DNA from 3 places in the Comamonas sp. B-9 genome. Region 2 is predicted to be linked to each of the others. Evidence: predicted binding sites of a transcription regulator. Region 2 holds the regulator's gene; each other region holds the start of a gene.
What was found. Region 2 encodes LexA, which represses DNA repair genes until DNA is damaged. Its sites were predicted from a motif close to ACTGTATNNNNATACAGT; they were not measured.
Positions count from the first base shown of each region.

Region 1: the regulator LexA is predicted to act here: its motif matches at 1,436-1,453, upstream of recA (recombinase RecA).
Region 3: the regulator LexA is predicted to act here: its motif matches at 1,180-1,197, upstream of H928_RS0117675 (DNA topoisomerase IV subunit B).

Region 1 covers NZ_KE148563.1:33,761-36,029, forward strand. The annotation lists gene recX (recombination regulator RecX) at 1-223, opposite strand, end outside; gene recA (recombinase RecA) at 312-1,388, opposite strand; gene H928_RS0111495 (MarR family winged helix-turn-helix transcriptional regulator) at 1,579-2,067, shown strand; gene H928_RS0111500 (SdiA-regulated domain-containing protein) at 2,088-2,269, opposite strand, start outside.
Region 2 covers NZ_APCR01000221.1:360-2,628, forward strand. The annotation lists gene H928_RS0101620 (hypothetical protein) at 1-382, opposite strand, end outside; gene lexA (transcriptional repressor LexA) at 527-1,243, opposite strand; gene H928_RS0101630 (asparaginase) at 1,358-2,269, shown strand, end outside.
Region 3 covers NZ_KE148631.1:9,775-12,043, reverse strand. The annotation lists gene H928_RS0117680 (MFS transporter) at 1-774, opposite strand, end outside; gene H928_RS0117675 (DNA topoisomerase IV subunit B) at 1,231-2,269, shown strand, end outside.

The DNA of each region.
Region 1 (2,269 bases), on a different contig from region 2:
CGCGGCTGGCGCCATAGCGGGCAGCCTTGGTGTGGATCACGCTGTCCACCACGCGCTGGGCGCAGATAAAGCCCTTGGCTTCGAGCTCGTCGAGGATGGCCGCTAGGTCATCGCCCTCTTGCACATGGGGGCCGAGCTTGGCCAGCAGCTCTGCGCGCGAATGCTCGCGCTGCGCCAGATAGCGCAGCGCCCGGCCCTTGAGGGAGAGTTTGCTGAAAGACATCGGATCAAATTGCTATAAAACAAATAGCTGCTTGCGCACAGCTTCTGTGCACAAGCAGCCATTCTCAGCGTTCGCTCTTAGGGCGCGATCAGCCTTCGGTGCCGGTCGCTACCGGGCCGTCCACCACGCCGTCTTCGGCGGGGCGCAGGCTGATGTTCAGGCTCTCGCGCACCTTGTTCTCGATCTCGATGGCGAGGTCGGGGTTTTCGCGCAGGAACTCACGCGAGTTGTCACGGCCTTGGCCAATCTTCTCGCCGTTGTAGGCGTACCAGGCACCGCTTTTCTCGATGATGCGGGCGGTGACGCCCATGTCCAGGATTTCGCCTTCGCGCGAGATGCCTTCGCCAAACAGAATGTCGAACTCGGCCGTCTTGAACGGGGGCGAGACCTTGTTCTTGACCACCTTGACCTTGGTCTCGTTGCCGATGGCCTCATCGCCGCGCTTGATGGTGCCGGTGCGGCGGATATCGAGGCGCACCGAGGCGTAGAACTTCAGCGCATTACCGCCGGTCGTGGTTTCGGGGCTGCCGAACATCACGCCGATCTTCATGCGGATCTGGTTGATGAAGATGACCATGCAGTTGGTCTTCTTGATCGTGGCGGTGAGCTTGCGCAGTGCCTGGCTCATCAGGCGGGCCTGCAGACCGGGCAGCTGGTCGCCCATTTCGCCTTCGATTTCGGCCTTGGGGGTCAGCGCGGCGACCGAGTCGACCACGATCAGGTCCACCGCGCCGGAGCGCACCAGGCTGTCGACGATCTCGAGCGCCTGCTCACCGGTGTCGGGCTGGCTGATCAGGATATCGCCCAGGTTCACGCCCAGCTTTTGGGCATAGCTGGTGTCCAGCGCGTGTTCGGCATCGATAAAGGCGCAGGTGCCGCCCAGCTTTTGCATCTCGGCAATCACCTGCAGGGTCAAGGTGGTCTTGCCCGAGGACTCCGGGCCGTAGATCTCGATGACCCGGCCGCGCGGCAGGCCGCCAACGCCCAGTGCAATATCCAGGCCCAGCGAGCCGGTGGACACCACCTGGATGTCCGACACCGCTTCGCCTTCACCGAGCTTCATGATGGTGCCCTTGCCGAACTGCTTTTCGATCTGGGCCAGGGCGGCGGCCAGCGCCTTGGCTTTTTCGCTGTTGGCTTCGGGTTTGGTGGCGGTGGCGTTCATGGATTTCTCCTTGCGTTTGATGGTCATGTCTTCGATCTGGAGATCCAGCTGTTTGCATATACAGCCTGGATGCTTGAACAGTAGTTTATGGGATGGGTATATTTTATAGAAGTACTTTTTTAGTCAGTTTAGTTGACTATATGTACAATAGCGACTTCAGCCCTTTTCAGCCATTGCAGGCCTGCTCACCATGCCCATTCTTCTGCCCCATCTGCCCGACGACAGCTGGCGCCTGACCCATATGGGCCGGCTGCTGGGCCATGCGATGCGCCGTTTTGATGCCCGCGTGCTGCAGCTGATGGCCCAGGACGAGGCCGTGCCGCTGGCGCTGTCGCACCTGGCCGAGCGCGACCAGGTGAGCGCCGCCCACATCCACATCACCCGCCACCTGTCGCTGGCCGGCGACCGCCTGGTGGATCTGGCAGCGCGCGCCGGCATGAGCAAGCAGGCCATGGCCCAGCTGGTGGACCAGTGCGAAGCCTGGAACCTGGTGACCCGCGAGCGCGACCCGCGCGATGCCCGCGCCCGCACCGTGCGCTTTACCGAGACCGGCCTGCTGTGGCTGCAGGCCTTTGAACGTGCCGTCAGCCAGGCCGAGGCGGAGTTCCGCGCCGAGGTCGGCGAGCAGGTCGCCACCGTGATCCAGCTGGGGCTGGAGGTGTATGGGGCCGACAGCTGAGCGGCTGCGCCTGGCCGCGTTCAGCGGCGCTTACGCGCGAATTTGTAGAACAGGTTGGGCTCGGAGACGATGTAGATATTGCCGCTGTTGTCCATGGCCAGGCCTTCGGGCTGCGGCACCCGCTCGGCCAGCCCTGCCATATCGGCCCACAGCGGCATCACGCTGAGCAGGTCGCCGGCGCGGCTGTACTCGTACAGCACCG
Region 2 (2,269 bases):
GGGACTGTACGCCTACCGAGAGGCGGCGGCGCGCAGCGGGTTTGCGCGGCAGGCGGATGCGGTCGATGGGGCGCTGTGCGGGGGCCTCATCGGCAGGGCTGTCTGCGTGAGGCTTTTCCATGCCGGACGTGTCCACGCCGGACATGTTCAGGCCCTGGCCATCGAGCAAGCTCAGCTGCTGGGCGGCGCCACGCTGTACAGCGGCAGAGGACGCGGTGGCAAAGCAGTGCACCTGGGCGGCGAGCTGGCCGTCATTGGCGGCGCCATGGCCGGGTCGGCGGCGGTTGCTGCGCACAATGGCACGCTGGATGGACTGGAACCAGGGCAGGCCAGCGACGAGGGAAAAGGGCGCAAGCGCGCGCAATGCATCTGCTACAAGCATAGGAGACTCCTTGGTATACGGGTAACAGCAGGATTGCGCAGGGCGAGCGCATCCCCCAGGGCTGTGGGCCAAGAGCCCACAACGCCCGCTACCTGGGGTTGCGCAGAAAAGGGAGGGCCGAAGTGGCCGGAAGGGCCGCTAGGCCTAGTTCAGCATCGTGTTGCGGATCAGGCCCACGGCAATGCCTTCGATCTCAAAGGGCTCGCCGGGCTGCACGATGATGGGCAGGTAATCCGGGTTTTCGGCCAGCAACTCAATGCCGTCCTTGGTGCGCTGCAGGCGCTTGACGGTGACGTCATCGCCCAGGCGCGCCACAATGATCTGGCCGTTGCGGGCCTCGCGCGTGGCTTTGACGGCCAGCAGATCGCCATCGATGATGCCAACATCGCGCATCGACATACCGCGCACCTTGAGCAGGTAATCGGGCTGCTGCTGGAACAGGCCGCCCTCCACGGTATAGGTTTGGTCGACATGCTCTTGCGCCAGGATGGGCGAGCCGGCCGAGACGCGGCCAATCAGCGGCAGGGCCAGCTGGGCGAGCTCTTGCACCACGCGGCCGAGGCCGGCGGTGGCGTTGGACACGCCTGCCAGCGGTGAGGAGAAACGCGTGCCGCGAGCGGCATTGATGGAGCGCACGGTATCGCTTTGCAGGCGAATCCCCCGGGAGGTGCCGCTGACCAGCTCGATCACGCCCTTGCGGGCCAGTGCCTTGAGGTGGTCTTCTGCCGAATTGGCCGATTTGAAGCCCAGCTTGCTGGCAATCTCGGCGCGCGTTGGCGGGGCGCCGGTGCGCGAAATGGCGGTCTGGATCAGGTCCAGAATTTCTTGTTGGCGCGCGGTCAGTTTGGGATGGTCTCGCATAAGATCTCCGTGTGATCTGCGGTGCCGGGCAGAAGCAAAGCCACTGTGCATCCCAACACCTGTATATCAATCCAGTACCTGTATTTTTAACCAGTTTTTTGCAGGAGGCAAGCCTTGCAGCCAAAAATTTTGATCATCGGCACCGGCGGCACCATTGCCGGCATGGCCGATGATGCCGAGAAACCCGGCCAATACCGCGCAGCCCAGCTGTCCATTGCGGCCTTGCTGGCGGGTGTGAGCGGCATCGAGACAGCTGCGGCAGGCCCGCTGGATGCGGTGCAGATAGCGCAAATTGATAGCAAGGACATGAACGACGAGGTCTGGCATGCGCTGCTCAAGCGCTGCGATGCGGCCATGCGCGATGAGACCGTGCGCGCTGTTGTTATCACCCACGGAACCGATACGCTCGAAGAGACTGCCTGGTTCCTGCATTGCGTTTTAGGACGCCTGGCCAAGCCCGTGGTGCTGACCTGCGCCATGCGCCCGGCCAATGCCTTGATGCCCGATGGCCCGCAAAACCTCAAGGATGCCGTGGCCGCCGCAGCGGCGCTGGATGCGGATGGCCAACCTCTGCTGCGGGAGGTGGTGGCCGTGACGGGCGGCGGCGAGCTGCACAGCGCGCGCTGGCTGCAAAAGGTGCATCCGCACCGCTTGCTGGCCTTTTCCTCGGGCGAGCAGGGCCCCTTGGGCTGGGTAGATGGCGTGACCGTGCGCCTGCGCCAGGGCTATGCCCCGCAGGCACCAGGCACAGCGGACGGCTACAGCGGCAGCCAGTGGCTGGCCGCCTTGCCAGTGCCGGCCAGCCAGCCCTGGCCCTGGGTGGAGATCGTCACCAGCCACGCGGGACTGCGCCCGGGGCTGGTGGAGGCGCTACAGGCCCAGGGCATCGACGGCCTGGTGGTGGCGACCACCGGCAATGGCACCGTGCATCAGGTGCTGCTGGAGGCCATCGCGCGCGCACGCCAACAAGGTTTGCCGGTGTGGCGCAGCAGCCGCTGCAGCGATGGCGTGATCAGCGATGCGGTG
Region 3 (2,269 bases), on a different contig from region 2:
ATAGCTGGCCACATGGGGTGGCAGGCCAAAGTCCTTCAGGTAGCTGGGCATGTGTACGCCGATGAACATCACCTGGAAGCCACAGACAAAATAGCCTGCGGTCAGCAGCAAAAAGCTGGGGTTGCGAAAGGCCTCTGCCACGGCCTGGGCAATGGTTTGCTGCGCGCCAGCGCCAGCACTGCGCTTGAGCGCATGGAAATTGGGCTCGCGCAGCGCAATGGCCAGCGGCACGATGGTCAGCACCAGTACCGCGCAGACCAGCAGCGCGTTCTGCCAGCCCAGGCTGGCGATCAGCTGGCCCTCGACCGGCACCATGAAGAACTGGCCAAAGGAGCCCGCAGCCGCGGCCACCCCCATGGCCCAAGAGCGTTTCTCAGCGGGCAACTGGCGCCCGATGACGCCATAGATCACCGCATAGGTGGTGCCCGTTTGCGCCATGCCGATCAAAAGGCCGGCGGTGAGCGCAAACATCAGCGTATTGGGCGCCCAGGCCATGCCGGCCAGGCCCAGCGCGTACAGCAGCGCGCCGCAGACCAGCACCTTGCTGGCGCCAAAGCGGTCGGCCAGCATGCCGGTGAAGATGCCGATCAGCCCCCAGCTGAGGTTTTGCACCGCCAGCGCCAAGGCGAAGGACTCGCGCGTCCAGCCCATCTCCTGGGTGATCGGCTGCAGCCAGAGGCCAAAACCGTGGCGGATGCCCATGGACAGGGTCACTACGGCGCCGCCACAGAGCAGCACGCGGGCCATGGACAATCGTTGTGCGTTGTTTTGCATAGTCTAAGGATGTCTCGTTATTTAAGAACGTGATTACGGTCTCTACGCAGCCGCGTTGGAGCGCAATCGGGACGAGTTCGAAGGGATGGAACGCAGCTTGCACCGGGGTGCAAGCAAGGGCCAGCGCGCAGAAATCGCCCGATTTCACTCCAACCCGTAGGGACAGTGGCTTTGCGGGCGGTCTGCGGCGTTGCAGCGCTTGCCAGTAGCTGGCTATTGGCTGCGCACTGCGCCTAGCACCCCATCCCGCCAAACCGCTGTCGCGGCGCGAGGAGATCGTAAGCACGTTCTAGAAATTGTTACTCCAACGCCAAAAACCGGCTGTCGCCCGCATATTGCCCGGTGGCCGCCCAAGCCCATTGCAGGCTTTTGCGGCCAAGCGTCGTGAATCGTCAACAAGTTCCACCTGTTTATCTATACAGCTATTTACAATGGCAGCCGCTAGAATGGAAAGTTATGGCAAGCAAAAACACGTCTACCAGTGAATACGCAGAGGGCTCGATACGGGTTCTCAAGGGGCTTGAGCCGGTCAAGCAGCGCCCGGGCATGTATACCCGCACCGACAATCCGCTGCACATCATCCAGGAGGTGATCGACAACGCGGCCGACGAGGCGCTGGCCGGCTTTGGCAAGAAAATTCGCGTCTACCTGCACACCGATGGCTCGGTGAGCGTGGAGGACGATGGCCGGGGCATTCCCTTTGGCCTGCACCCCGAAGAACATGCGCCCGTGGTGGAGCTGGTCTTCACCCGCCTGCATGCGGGCGGCAAGTTCGACAAGGGCCAGGGCGGTGCCTACAGCTTCTCGGGCGGTCTGCACGGCGTGGGTGTCTCGGTGACCAACGCCTTGGCCACCCGCATGGAGGTGACGGTGCACCGCGATGGCTCGGTCGCCACGATGGCCTTTGCCGGTGGCGATGTGGTCGAGCCCCTGCAGGTGCGCGCGATGGTCAGCGGTGACCGCAAGCAGGGCACGACGGTGCGCGTCTGGCCCGATGCCAAGTATTTCGAATCCAGCCACCTGCCGATGGGCGAGCTGGTGCACCTGCTGCGCAGCAAGGCCGTGCTGATGCCGGGCGTGAGCGTGCAGCTGACGCAGGACAAGAGCCGCGAGACGCAGACCTGGCTGTACAAGGGCGGCCTCAAGGACTACCTGCTGCAGACCTTGCCGGTGGACCCGATCATTCCCGTGTTCGAGGGCGAGGGCTTTGCCGGCCGCAGCGATGACCATTTTGCCGAGGGCGAAGGGGCATCGTGGTGCGTGGCCTTCACCGACGAAGGCCAGCCGGTGCGCGAGAGCTATGTCAACCTGATCCCGACCACGGCGGGCGGCACGCATGAAAGCGGGCTGCGCGATGGCCTGTTCCAGGCGGTCAAGAGCTTTATCGAGCTGCATTCGCTGCTGCCCAAGGGCGTCAAGCTGATGCCCGAGGACGTGTTTGCCCGTGCCAGCTATGTGCTCTCGGCCAAAGTGCTCGATCCCCAGTTCCAGGGCC